One region of the Mesorhizobium sp. M1328 genome, then DNA from elsewhere that is predicted to be linked to it. Evidence: predicted binding sites of a transcription regulator. Region 1 holds the regulator's gene; each other region holds the start of a gene.
The links. Region 1 encodes LexA, which represses DNA repair genes until DNA is damaged. Its sites were predicted from a motif close to TGTTCNNNNTGTGTTCNG; they were not measured.
Positions count from the first base shown of each region.

Region 2: parE (DNA topoisomerase IV subunit B) is a predicted target of LexA. The motif match lies at 1,985-2,002, and genes of this name have one in related genera.
Region 3: recA (recombinase RecA) is a predicted target of LexA. The motif match lies at 1,887-1,904, and genes of this name have one in related genera.

Region 1 covers NZ_JAMYLO010000017.1:5,204-9,492, forward strand. Annotated here, with positions in the region: gene NKH23_RS24755 (ComEC/Rec2 family competence protein) at 1-1,323, shown strand, start outside; gene lexA (transcriptional repressor LexA) at 1,317-2,051, opposite strand; gene kynU (kynureninase) at 2,501-3,748, shown strand; gene NKH23_RS24770 (hormone-sensitive lipase) at 3,846-4,289, shown strand, end outside.
Region 2 covers NZ_JAMYLO010000012.1:124-4,412, reverse strand. Annotated here, with positions in the region: gene gcvP (aminomethyl-transferring glycine dehydrogenase) at 1-557, shown strand, start outside; gene NKH23_RS20430 (GGDEF domain-containing protein) at 629-1,798, opposite strand; gene parE (DNA topoisomerase IV subunit B) at 2,073-4,124, shown strand; partial or broken gene NKH23_RS20420 (hypothetical protein) at 4,222-4,289, opposite strand, start outside.
Region 3 covers NZ_JAMYLO010000003.1:493,768-498,056, forward strand. Annotated here, with positions in the region: gene NKH23_RS10990 (GFA family protein) at 1-370, opposite strand, end outside; gene NKH23_RS10995 (TfoX/Sxy family protein) at 461-784, shown strand; gene NKH23_RS11000 (carbohydrate kinase family protein) at 819-1,751, opposite strand; gene recA (recombinase RecA) at 2,030-3,127, shown strand; gene alaS (alanine--tRNA ligase) at 3,387-4,289, shown strand, end outside.

The DNA of each region.
Region 1 (4,289 bases):
GCCGCGCTTTTTTCGATTGCGGCCTACCTCGTCTTTTCCGGCATTGTGGTAGCGGCCGAACGCAGCTTCATCATGCTGGCGGTGATGCTTATCGCCGTGCTGTTCGACCGGACCGCGCTCACCATGCGCAACCTGGCGATCGCCATCGCCGTCATTCTGGTGTCGCCGCACGAGGTGGTCGGTCCGAGCTTCCAGATGTCCTTCGCCGCGACGGCGGCCCTTGTCGGCGCCTATGCAGGCTGGTCTGATTACCGCGCCGGCAGGGCCACCACGCCGCCGCCCCGGCGGTCGCCGCTACGCTTTGCCACTCGAAAGGTCCTGCTGGGCATGGGCGGCCTGGCGATGACCTCGATCATTGCAGGGAGCGCCACGGCGCTTTTCGCCATATGGCATTTCCAGCGCGTGGCGCCGCTCAGCCTGTTCGCCAATCTGGCCATCATGCCTATCGTCTCACTGGTCGTCATGCCCTTCGCCGTCCTCAGTGCGCTGGCGATGCCGTTCGGCGCGGATGGGCCTTTCCTCTACGTGATGGGCAAGGGGCTGACGGCGATGATCGCCCTGTCCGGGTGGATCTCCGAGCGCTCGCCGATCGATGCGGTCGGGCTGATTTCGCTGAGATCTGTCCTTTTGGTGACGATCGCCCTCGTCATTGCCAGCATGGCGACGACCTGGTTGCGGCTCGCGGCACTTCCTTTCGCGCTCGCCGGCTTGCTAACGACAACGCAGACGCGCGTACCCGATGTATTGATCTCGGAGGACGCACGGCTGGTCGCGCTGCCGATCGGCAGCGGTGAACTCGCGGTCAACCGGGCACGCCCGAATGAGTTCACCATCGACAACTGGAAACGCGCGCTCACATCAGAGGCTATCGTCGCGCCGGAAACACCTGGAAAGAACGATCCGCAATTCGACATTGCCGATCCGGCCGACCTACCGCCGGGCATGCCGTTCATTTGCACGGACGGCCTCTGCCTTGCCAGGCATCCATCCGGCGCGATCATCGCGCAAGCCAAGGACCGCGATACTGCACGGCCAGCCTGCGCCTTTGCCAGCTTGATCGTCATCGACGACGCCACCGCCCATAATCCCTGCTACTACGACCGGCTGGTCCTCGTCGTCACCAAACGGCAACTGGCGCGCGCGGGAAGTGCGGCCGTCTATTTCGATCCACAAGCGGCAACACGCGCCGAAATCCGCTTTGCCGTCGAAAAATCATACCGGCCCTGGCACGTGCAACGGAAATTTTCACGCGCGGCGCGGGGCCTGCCGCCATACCGCAGGGCCGACAAACCCAAAGCCGGCGCCAAGGGCGGAGCTCAGTAGCGGCGGATCAGTCCGACGAGCTTGCCTTGCACCTTGACCCTGTCTGGTCCGAAGATGCGCGTCTCGTAGGCCGGATTGGCGGCTTCCAGGGCGATCGAGGCGCCCTTGCGACGGAACCGCTTCAGCGTCGCTTCCTCCTCGTCGACCAGTGCCACCACTATCTCACCGGGGCTCGCCGTATCGGCATTGCGGATGATCACCGTGTCGCCGTCGAAAATGCCAGCCTCGATCATCGAATCGCCTTTGACCTCGAGCGCATAATGCTCGCCGCCCATGATCATATCCGGCGGCACCGAAATCGAATGCGTCTGGTGCTGGATGGCGTCGATCGGCACACCGGCGGCGATGCGGCCCATCACCGGGATCGAAACGGCGGCGACGACATCGTCGTCATTGCCGGCTGCAGGGACGCGCGACGATGTCGGCTTGCCCTGCCGAGGGGCACCTTGCCCAAGACTGCCCTGGATGACACTCGGCGAGAACTTGCGTGCCGCATTGAGGCCGGGGGCGATCGAGTCAGGCAGGCGCAGCACCTCCAGCGCACGGGCCCGGTTGGGCAAACGGCGAATGAAGCCGCGCTCCTCCAGCGCCGTTATCAGCCGATGGATTCCCGATTTGGAAGCCAGGTCGAGCGCTTCCTTCATCTCGTCGAAGGAGGGCGGAATACCGCTTTCCTTCAACCTTTCGTGAATGAACATAAGCAGTTCGTGTTGTTTGCGTGTCAGCATAGCGACCCCCAACAGAATCAGAAAAACAAACCCAGAACAAACCCTATCTGTTCCAGTTGTGTTCCGCAACTGTTTAAAGTTTAATGAATGCGTTAAGGCTCGGGAAACAAACCACGCCCCTACCGGAATGCCGCATTTTCACCCGCCGCGAGCCTCATCGCCTTGATTCTGCTGTCGTTTGCGCCCTTCTGGCTTCCTAGAAGGCGCCACTGGCATCGGCCGTCGGTCGGCAAAAGGGCACGGAATTGAACCCGTATCGACTGTGCGGTTTGGTCAATGCACCGTGAACGAAACGAACTCAAAACGCCAACCTCGGGTTAACTCCTGGTTTCCACCGCCTGGTCAGGCTGCTTCTCGCTGGTGGAGCCTTGCTGCGCGCTACCCGGTAATGGAAGAACAGTCGATGCGTGTCCGGCGTTGCGTTGAATTTTTGGGGGAGCAGGCAAATCATGACAGGAATTCCCGATCTCGCGGCCATAAAGGCGATGGATGCCGCAGATCCGCTGCGCGCGATGCGCGACCGTTTTGTGTTGCCGCAAGGAGTGATCTATCTCGACGGCAATTCGCTAGGAGCTGCTTCACGTGCCGCTTTCGATGAACTGTACAAGGCCGCGACCGAGGAATGGTCGCATGATCTCATCCGCGCATGGAACACGGCCGGCTGGTTCAACATGCCGCTTGAACTTGGCGACCAGCTCGGGCGCCTGATCGGTGCCGCGACCGGCCAGACGGTGGTCTGCGACACGACGTCGGTCAACATCTACAAGCTGCTGCACGCCGCCATGGCCATGCGTCCGCAGCGGCGGGTCATCGTCGCCGAGGGCGATAGTTTTCCGACAGACCTTTACATGGCTGAAGGTGTGGTTTCGACGCGAAAAGATACGCTGCTGCGCCTCTCGGGGGTCGACGCGCCGACCATCGAAGAGCTGATCGACGAACGCACTGCCGTGGTGCTGGTCAACCACGTCAACTACAAGTCGGGCGAACTGCGCGACATGCCGGGGCTGACGCGCAGGGCCCAGGAGGCCGGGGCGATGATCGTCTGGGATCTCTGCCACACCGCCGGCGCGATGCCAGTCGAGCTCGACAAGGCAAACGCCGATTTTGCCGTTGGCTGCACCTACAAATATCTGAATGGCGGACCGGGCGCGCCTGCCTTCATCTATGCGGCTGAGCGGCATCTTGCCGACATCCAGCAGCCGCTCACCGGCTGGTGGGGCCATGCACGGCCCTTCGCCTTCGAGCCAGGCTATGCGGCCGGCACCGGCATCCGCCGGTTTCTGTGCGGCACGCAGCCGGTCCTGTCGATGCGCACGCTGAAGGGCGCGCTCGACATCTGGAACGATGTCGACATGACGGCGGTGCGCAAGAAGAGCATCGCGTTGGCCGATCTGTTCATCGAGCTTGTTGATGCAAGGTGCGGCGCTTACGGGCTAACGCTCGAAAGCACGCGCGACGGGGAAAAACGCGGCAGCCAGATTTCATTCATGCACGAGCATGGCTACCAGATCATGCGCGCGCTGATTGAACGTGGCGTGATCGGCGATTTCCGCGCGCCATCGACCATGCGCTTCGGCTTCACCCCGCTCTATGTCGGCTATGCCGATGTCTGGCAGGCAGTCGAAGTGCTTGAGGACATTCTGCGCACCGGTGCGTGGAAGGATGCGCGCTTCGCCATCAAGGCGGCTGTCACTTGAGATTGATGCGAGAGCTGGAATCGTGAGGCTGGCGACGACGCGCCGAGCGATGCTTACGGCTACGTTGCAAGGCCATATTGCCAGGGGAGGGCGCAGGGTGTTCGAACGTCACATTGCCGATTGGGACAACGCCTATACCAACGGCGCCAACATAGCCGGCAGCGATCGCTGGCCGGCGGCCTGGATCGAGCCCGCGCGGGTTTTCCGCAACGTGCTTTCGACCGAGGGCAGGGCGCGGCTCGACATGGCCTATGGCGATAACCCACGCAACCGGCTCGATCTTTTCCTGCCGGCCATCAAGCCCAAGGGACTCGTGGTGTTCGTTCATGGCGGCTATTGGATGGCATTCGACAAGAGTTTCTGGTCGCATCTTGCCACTGGCCCTGTTGATCGCGGCTATGCGGTGGCGATGCCGTCCTACACTCTCTGTCCGCAGATACGCATTGGCGGCATCGTCAAAGAAGTCGGCGCGGCGATCGGCAAGGCGGCGGCGATGGTCGCAGGGCCGCTGATGCTGACCGGACACTCGGCCGGCGGCCAT
Region 2 (4,289 bases), on a different contig from region 1:
CGACCGAGACGGCGATCATCTCCGCCAACTATGTGGCGACGCGGCTTGGCGAGCATTTCCCCCTGCTTTACAAGGGGCGCAACGGACGCGTTGCGCATGAATGCATCCTCGACACCCGCGTGCTCAAGGACAGCGCCGGCATCAGCGTCGACGATATCGCCAAGCGGCTGATCGACTATGGCTTTCACGCGCCGACCATGTCGTTCCCGGTGGCCGGCACACTGATGGTCGAGCCGACCGAATCCGAGCCCAAGCGCGAGCTGGATCGTTTCTGCGAGGCCATGATCGCCATAGCCGGCGAGGCAGCCAAGGTGGCGAAGGGCGAATGGCCCTTGGCCGACAATCCGCTGGTCAATGCGCCACACACCGCCGCCGAGGCATTGGCCGGCCAGTGGACCCATCCCTATTCGCGTCTGGAGGCGGCCTACCCCGCCGGGGATGCCGATACGGCGGCAAAATACTGGCCGCCGGTGTCACGCATCAACAACGTCGCCGGCGACCGCAACCTGGTCTGCTCCTGCCCGCCGCTGTCGGAATATCTGGGTGCGGCGGAATAGACCATGATCCCGAAAAGTGGAATCCGGTTTTCGGACAAGATCATGGTCTAACAAGAAGATAGAAGCTTCAATCAGGCAGAACGCAAGGCCGGCCCGTCGGACTTGCTCGCCCGGTCCCGGGCGACGACGCGATTTCGCCCGGCGCGCTTTGCCGCATAGAGTGCTGCGTCGGCTTCGGCCAGCACATCGTCGAGACCGGTGCCGCTTGTTCCGCCAAAGCCGATGCCGCCACTGACTGTGCTTCGCAACGGACCAAGCTGGGTGGCCACGACTTCCGTGCCGAAGGCGACGCTGATCTTGCTCGCAACATCATAGGCCTTCTCTTCCGTCATCCGCGACATGACGAGGACGAATTCCTCGCCGCCCAGTCGGAAGGCGTCGACGCCGGTTCTGGCGTATTTCCTGATGACCCCTGCGAAGCGGCGCAGGACCTGGTCGCCGACCGGGTGACCGAATACGTCGTTCGTCCTCTTGAAATGGTCGAGATCGAACATGGCGACGGACGTGAACGGACCGAAGACCCGCTCGCCGTAGAGTGCCGTCAACGCCCGCCGATTCATCAGCCCGGTCAATGGATCGGTCATCGTCTCGGCCTTAAGTTCGATCTGCGCCTGCAAATGGTGCAGGGAGAGCGTCAATGCGCCGAGCCCGGTCATGCAGGCGACGGCCACGACGGAATTCACCCGCTCGGCCCAATTGTCCGGTGCTACACCGAGCACCCATTGGCCCTTGACCAGCAGGACCGCGCCGCAAAGTCCGAACGACAGCGCACAGACGCCGCTCAGGAACGAGACGCCCAGCAATATCCGGCGATCGTGACCACCCTCAATCCAGAACATCGCCCCGATGAGCGAGAGCAGCGCCGTTACCGTCGCGTAGGTGACAATAAAGCCGACACCATCAAACCCGAGATACGTCGCGCCCGCGCAAACAGCCATCGCAACCAAGGTCGGCAAGATGGCTCGCCTGTAGTCGCCTATGCTGAGATATTGCATGGCCGACAGGCAGATAATCAGGAAGCCGAGGCTGAGAAGCACAAGCACGATCTGGCAAAGCCAGGCGCTTGGATCCCTGGTGTAATGCCAGAACAACACTACATGTGCGACGAGCACGAGAATGCCGCACGCCACCGTCAGCACAAAGCGTGCCTGTGGCGCGGTGAACCAGATCGCAAACATGGTGATGCTAAGGCACGTGCCCGACAGCGCCGCCGCGAGCAGGAGCGAACTGTAATCCAACATGCTTAAGCGACAGCCTCATGAGGGTTCCGCTGCATTCTAGATCAGCGACAGTCCGCAAATACCGTTTTTTCAGCCAATCTTCCGGCGTAACCTTCGGACAGGGTTTACAAAACGTCGATGCTCCAGGCTTCGACCCCATTTCCGCCGCTTGGTTGTCGAATGGTTTTGCAGTAAGAGGCTCTATCCTCGAACGTAACAGGAACCTCCGTCGCCTGCCCGCGAAAAGCGTGGCAGTATCGGGTGGTGATTCGCAGCATCGGAATCCAGAACCAGCATGGACGACAACAACGATCTTTTTGCCAATTTGGGCAAGCAGCCGCAACCGGCTCGCGCCGCCGCGCGCCCAGCCGACCCGCTGGTGCAGGCGGCGAAGCGGCCGGCGGCCCGTGACGCCAGCGAGAGCTACAGTGCCGCCGACATCGAGGTGCTGGAGGGCCTGGAGCCGGTGCGCCGCCGCCCGGGCATGTACATTGGCGGCACCGACGACAAGGCGATGCACCATCTGTTTGCCGAGGTCATCGACAATTCGATGGACGAGGCGGTCGCCGGCCATGCGACCTTCATCGATGTCGAGCTTTCCGCCGATGGGTACCTGTCCGTTACCGACAATGGCCGCGGCATCCCGGTCGATCCGCACCCGAAATTCAAGAAGCCGGCGCTCGAACTCATCATGACGACGCTGCATTCAGGCGGCAAGTTCGACAGCAAGGTTTACGAGACGTCCGGCGGCCTGCACGGTGTCGGCGTTTCCGTCGTCAACGCGCTGTCCGACCATCTCGAGGTCGAGGTCGCGCTGGGAAGGAAACTTTATCGGCAAAAGTTCTCGCGCGGCATTCCTGTGACCGGCCTGGAGCAGCTCGGCGAGGTGCACAACCGGCGCGGCACGAAGATCCGCTTCCATCCAGACGAGCAGATTTTCGGCAAGGGCGCGGCTTTTGAGCCGGCGCGGCTCTACCGCATGGCGCGGTCAAAGGCGTATCTGTTCGGCGGTGTCGAAATCCGCTGGACCTGCGATCCCTCGCTGATCAAGGAAAAGGACACGACGCCGGCCAAGGCAGAATTCCATTTTCCGGGCGGCCTCAAGGACTATTTGAAAGCCTCGCTCGGCGACGAATTCCAGGTGACCCGTGAAATGTTCGCCGGCAAGAGCGAGAAGCAGGGCGGCCACGGTTCGCTCGAATGGGCGGTGACCTGGTTCGGCGGCGACGGTTTTATCAATTCCTATTGCAACACCATCCCGACCGCGGAGGGCGGCACGCATGAGGCCGGGTTCCGCAACGTTCTGACGCGCGGCTTGCGTGCCTATGCCGATTTGGTCGGCAACAAGCGCGCCTCGATCGTCACTTCCGAGGATGTGATGATCTCGGCGGCGGGCATGCTGTCGGTGTTCATCCGCGAACCGGAATTCGTCGGCCAGACCAAGGACAGGCTGGCGACGATCGAGGCGATCCGCATCGTCGAAAGCGCCATCCGCGACCCGTTCGACCACTGGCTGGCCGACAATCCGCAGGAAGCTTCGAAACTGCTCGAATGGGTGATCGCGCGTGCCGACGAGCGGGTGCGCCGCCGCCAGGAAAAGGAAGTGTCGCGCAAGAGTGCTGTGCGCAAGCTGCGCCTGCCCGGCAAGCTCGCCGACTGCACGCAGAATGCCGCCGCCGGTGCCGAACTTTTCATCGTCGAGGGCGATTCGGCCGGTGGCTCGGCGAAGCAGGCGCGCGACCGCGCCAGCCAGGCGGTGCTGCCGCTGCGCGGCAAGATCCTCAATGTCGCCAGCGCCGGCAGCGACAAACTTGCCGGCAACCAGCAGATATCCGACCTCATCCAGGCCCTGGGCTGCGGCACGCGCTCGAGATATCGCGACGAGGACCTGCGTTACGACCGGGTCATCATCATGACCGATGCCGACGTCGACGGCGCCCATATCGCCTCGCTGCTGATCACCTTTTTCTACCAGGAGATGCCAAGCCTGATCCGCGGCGGCCATCTCTATCTGGCGGTGCCGCCGCTTTATTCGATCCGGCAAGGCGGCAAGGTCGCCTATGCCCGCAACGACGCGCACAAGGACGAACTCCTGCGCACCGAATTCACCGGGCGCGGCAAGGTCGAAATCGGCCGCTTCAAAGGGCTGGGCGAAATGATGGCTGCCCAGCTCAAGGAAACCACCATGGACCCGAGAAAGCGCACGCTGCTGCGGGTCGATGTGATCGACGCCGAGGCGGCGACCAAGGATGCTGTCGACGCACTGATGGGCACCAAGCCCGAGGCCCGCTTCCGCTTCATCCAGGAACGCGCGGAATTCGCCGAGACGGAAGTGCTGGATATCTGAGCGTCTTCTGCCAGGCGAGGTGGCGAGCCGCGGACGGCGGCTGTCACTGTTCGCAAGACTTTCCGGATTTTTCGCGCAAGATGAGGTCTGGAACGGTTCAGCGTTTCACGGAAACGCCGAACCGCTCTATCTTTTTGTTTTGACGCAATTCCGGATGGAAAACCG
Region 3 (4,289 bases), on a different contig from region 1:
GCACCTTCTCCGGCGGCTTCGGCAGGTCCGTGTCGATCGCCGAGGCGAAGGGATGCACCAGCTCCGGCCAGGTCGGGTCGTAGAGCCAGAGTGCCGTCCCGCATTTCGTGCAGAAGTTCCGCTCGCCCGTCGAGGTTTCGCGGTGCGGGTGCTCGTCGTCCTCGATCTCGGCCCGGTAGACGCCGAGATGGCGCTTGCCCTGGATTTTCAACGTCTCGTAATCGGCGCCGAGATTGATGGCAAAACCGCCACCGCCCTGCTGCTTGCGGCAGATCGAGCAGTAGCACAGCATGAACGGCACCGGCGTGTGGCTTTCCACCTCGAAACGCACGGCATTACACCGGCAGGACCCTTTGAGCAGAAGCGGCATGAGAAACTCCGACGAAATTGATTCTGAACTTGTCAGGATGGTTCCGGTTGCGTCGATGACAAGGGGAAATCCGGGTGACATGATCGACCCATGGACAATGAGCGCATAGAAGAGCTTTTCGAAGGCCTCGGCCCGGTCAGCATCCGCAAGCTGTTCGGCGGCAAGGGCATCTATTTCGACGGCGTCATCGTCGCCATCGTCATCCGTGGCGAACTGATGCTGAAGGCAGACGCCGAAAGCGCACCGGATTTCGAAGCGGCCGGCTGCCGGCAATGGACCTATACCGGCTCGCGCCACGGCAAGCTCGTGTCGATGCCCTATTGGAGCGTTCCCGACAGCGCTTTCGACGATCCCGACGAGATGGCGATCTGGGCGCGCCGGGCCTACGAGGCAGGACGGCGCGCCGGCAAATAGGCTGCGCCATGCTTCGGCAGTTCCGGGCCGCATTTCACGCCAGTTCGCGCGCCTCGGGCACGAGCGCCAGCGCCTCGGCAAAGCCAGCGCTGGTGAAGGCGGCGCTCTCGATGGCGAGCATAGCGGCGGCAACGCCTTCACGCAAAGCTTCGCGCAGTGTCAGGCCGCGTAGCAGGGCGGCGACCGTGGCGCCGGCCAGCGCGTCCCCGGCGCCGGTGGCATCGGTCCGCTTTTGTAGCGGCGGTGGCGAGATCGAGAACGCGCCCAATTCGCCGAAACCGAGCACCGGTCCGTCGCCGGCGGTGATCACGCCGCTCTTCAGGCCGGCGCGTCTCAGGCCGTCGACGATACCTTGATCGCCAGCATCGATGTCGGCGCCGGCGAGCACGCCGGCCTCGTGCCGGTTCATGAAGGCCATCGCCAGAAGGTCAAGCACCGGCGTCAGCCGCGCCGCTTTGCTGGGCGAGACTGCAAGCGCAAACACCGGCTTGCCGGCGGCGAGTGCCGCCAGCCGCTCCAGCGCGGAAGACGGCAGGTTGGCATCGCACAACACCGCGTCGGCCGAACCGATCGCTTCCCGCACCTTGGCGCGGCGGATCTGCTTGGGAAGCGCCAGCTCGTAGAGCACCAAGTCGGCAAGGCCGGCGATCAGCCGGCCGTCGCTATCGATCAGGATCGTATGGCTTGGCGTTGCCCGGTCGAGGAACACCGCCGACAGGTCGACAATGCCGGCCTCGGTGACGGCGCGTAAAACCGTGTCGCCAAGGGCATCGCCGCCGCGCACCGATAGCAACGAGGCCGAGACGCCGCGCCGCATCGCCCAGCGCAAGGCGTTGAAGACGGCGCCACCAACATGCTCGTGCATCGTGCCGGGGTTCAAGGCGGCTGGCACGAAGGCGCCGGCAACCCGGCCGCGCCGCTCGATATAGGCGCCGCCCACGGCCAGGATCGTCGGGGATTTCATCATGCCGGCAAAATGCCCTTAGCTGTTGCCCGGGAGGAGACTAGGTCGCCGGGCGGAACCCTGCAATCGCGGGTCCGATTCGGATGGTGACGGCAACGGCGCAGCATGCGAGGCGGGATATATCCGGAAGCAAAATTGCGAAACAAAAATAGAACAAATATGGATATCCATTATTTTTCAAGCCCTTGGTGCTCATTGACAAATGAGAACAAATGAGGTACATTCTTTTAAGGGATTGCGGGATTGTCCGGCCTCCATTGACGACCACGGGGTGATGTATCATGGCTCAGAATTCTTTGCGGCTTGTAGAGGACAAAGCGGTGGACAAATCAAAGGCTCTGGATGCGGCGCTGTCGCAAATCGAGCGTGCCTTCGGCAAGGGCTCGATCATGCGGCTCGGCGCGAACGAGCAGGTTGTCGAGATCGAAACGGTGCCGACCGGCTCGCTTGGGCTGGATATCGCGCTTGGCGTCGGCGGCCTGCCGCGCGGCCGCATCGTCGAGATCTACGGGCCGGAAAGCTCGGGCAAGACGACGCTGGCGCTGCACACAGTGGCCGAAGCCCAGAAGAAGGGCGGCATCTGCGCCTTCGTCGATGCCGAGCATGCGCTCGACCCGGTCTATGCCCGCAAGCTCGGCGTCGATCTTGAAAACCTGCTGATCTCGCAGCCCGATACCGGCGAGCAGGCGCTGGAGATCTGCGACACGCTGGTGCGCTCCGGCGCCATCGACGTGCTGGTGGTCGATTCGGTGGCGGCGCTGACGCCGCGGGCGGAAATCGAAGGCGAGATGGGCGATTCGCTGCCCGGCCTGCAGGCCCGCCTGATGAGCCAGGCGCTGCGCAAGCTCACCGCCTCGATCTCGCGCTCCAACACCATGGTCATCTTCATCAACCAGATCCGCATGAAGATCGGCGTCATGTTCGGGTCGCCCGAGACGACGACCGGCGGCAATGCGCTGAAATTCTATGCTTCGGTCCGCCTCGACATCCGGCGCATCGGCTCGGTCAAGGATCGCGACGAGGTCGTCGGCAACCAGACCCGCGTCAAGGTCGTCAAGAACAAGCTGGCGCCGCCCTTCAAGGTGGTCGAGTTCGACATCATGTATGGCGAGGGCGTCTCCAAGACCGGCGAGCTGGTCGATCTCGGCGTCAAGGCGGGCGTGGTCGAAAAGTCGGGCGCCTGGTTCTCCTACAATTCGCAGCGTCTCGGCCAGGGCCGCGAAAACGCAAAACTGTTCCTGCGCGACAATCCCGACACGGCGCGCGAGATCGAGCTGGCGCTGAGGCAGAATGCCGGGCTGATCGCTGAGAAATTCCTTGAAAACGGCGGCTCCGAAAGCAGCGACGACGGTTTCGAGGACGACGCCGGGGCGATGTAGGGCAAGCGACGCCTCGCGGAGCGTCAGCCAGGTTTCGATTTGATGTTTTGATTTTGAGTTTGCGTAATCGATGCGTTTCGAACCGCCGGCCCCGTGCCGGCGGTTCGCGTTTGACGGCGAGTCAGACGCATTTCAAAGCGCTGGTGAAAGCCGGGATTTGAGCCCATTTGGTGTTTCTGGACAGGCTGCGGTGCGACCGCTAAAAGGCCATGTCTATTTTCCGCCGGCAGCCGGCGGTTCTCTCGAAAAGGCAGTATTCATGAGTGGCGTCAACGAGATCCGGTCGGCATTTCTCGACTATTTTCGCAAGGAAGGTCACGAGGTCGTCGCGTCGAGCCCACTGGTGCCGCGCAATGACCCGACGCTGATGTTCACCAATGCCGGCATGGTGCAGTTCAAGAACGTTTTCACCGGTCTGGAGAAGCGGCCCTATTCGCGCGCCACGACTGCCCAGAAGAGTGTTCGCGCCGGCGGCAAGCACAACGACCTCGACAATGTCGGCTACACTGCGCGCCACCTGACCTTCTTCGAGATGCTCGGCAACTTCTCCTTCGGCGACTATTTCAAGGAGCGGGCCATAGAGCTTGCCTGGAACCTGATCACCAGGGAGTTCGGCCTGAAGAAGGACAAACTGCTGGTCACAGTCTACCACACCGACGACGAGGCGGCCTCGTATTGGAAGAAGATCGCCGGCTTTTCCGACGATCGCATCATCCGCATCGCGACTTCGGACAATTTCTGGGCAATGGGCGACACCGGACCTTGCGGGCCGTGTTCGGAGATATTCATCGACCGTGGCGAGCATATCTGGGGCGGCCCTCCCGGCAGCCCCGAGGAGGATGGCGACCGTTTCCTCGAATTCTGGAACCTGGTGTTCATGCAGTATGAACAGGTGACGAAGGACGAGCGCGTCGACCTGCCGCGTCCGTCGATCGACACAGGCATGGGCCTCGAGCGCATGGCCTCCATCCTGCAAGGGGTTGAAAGCGTCTTCGAAACCGACCTGTTCCGCCACCTGATCGACGCTGCGTCGTCGGCGCTTGGCAAAGGTCCGGATGCGGACACCGTCGCATCGTTCCGCGTCATCGCCGACCATTTGCGTTCGTCCTGCTTCCTGGTGGCCGACGGCGTGCTGCCATCCAACGAAGGCCGCGGCTACGTG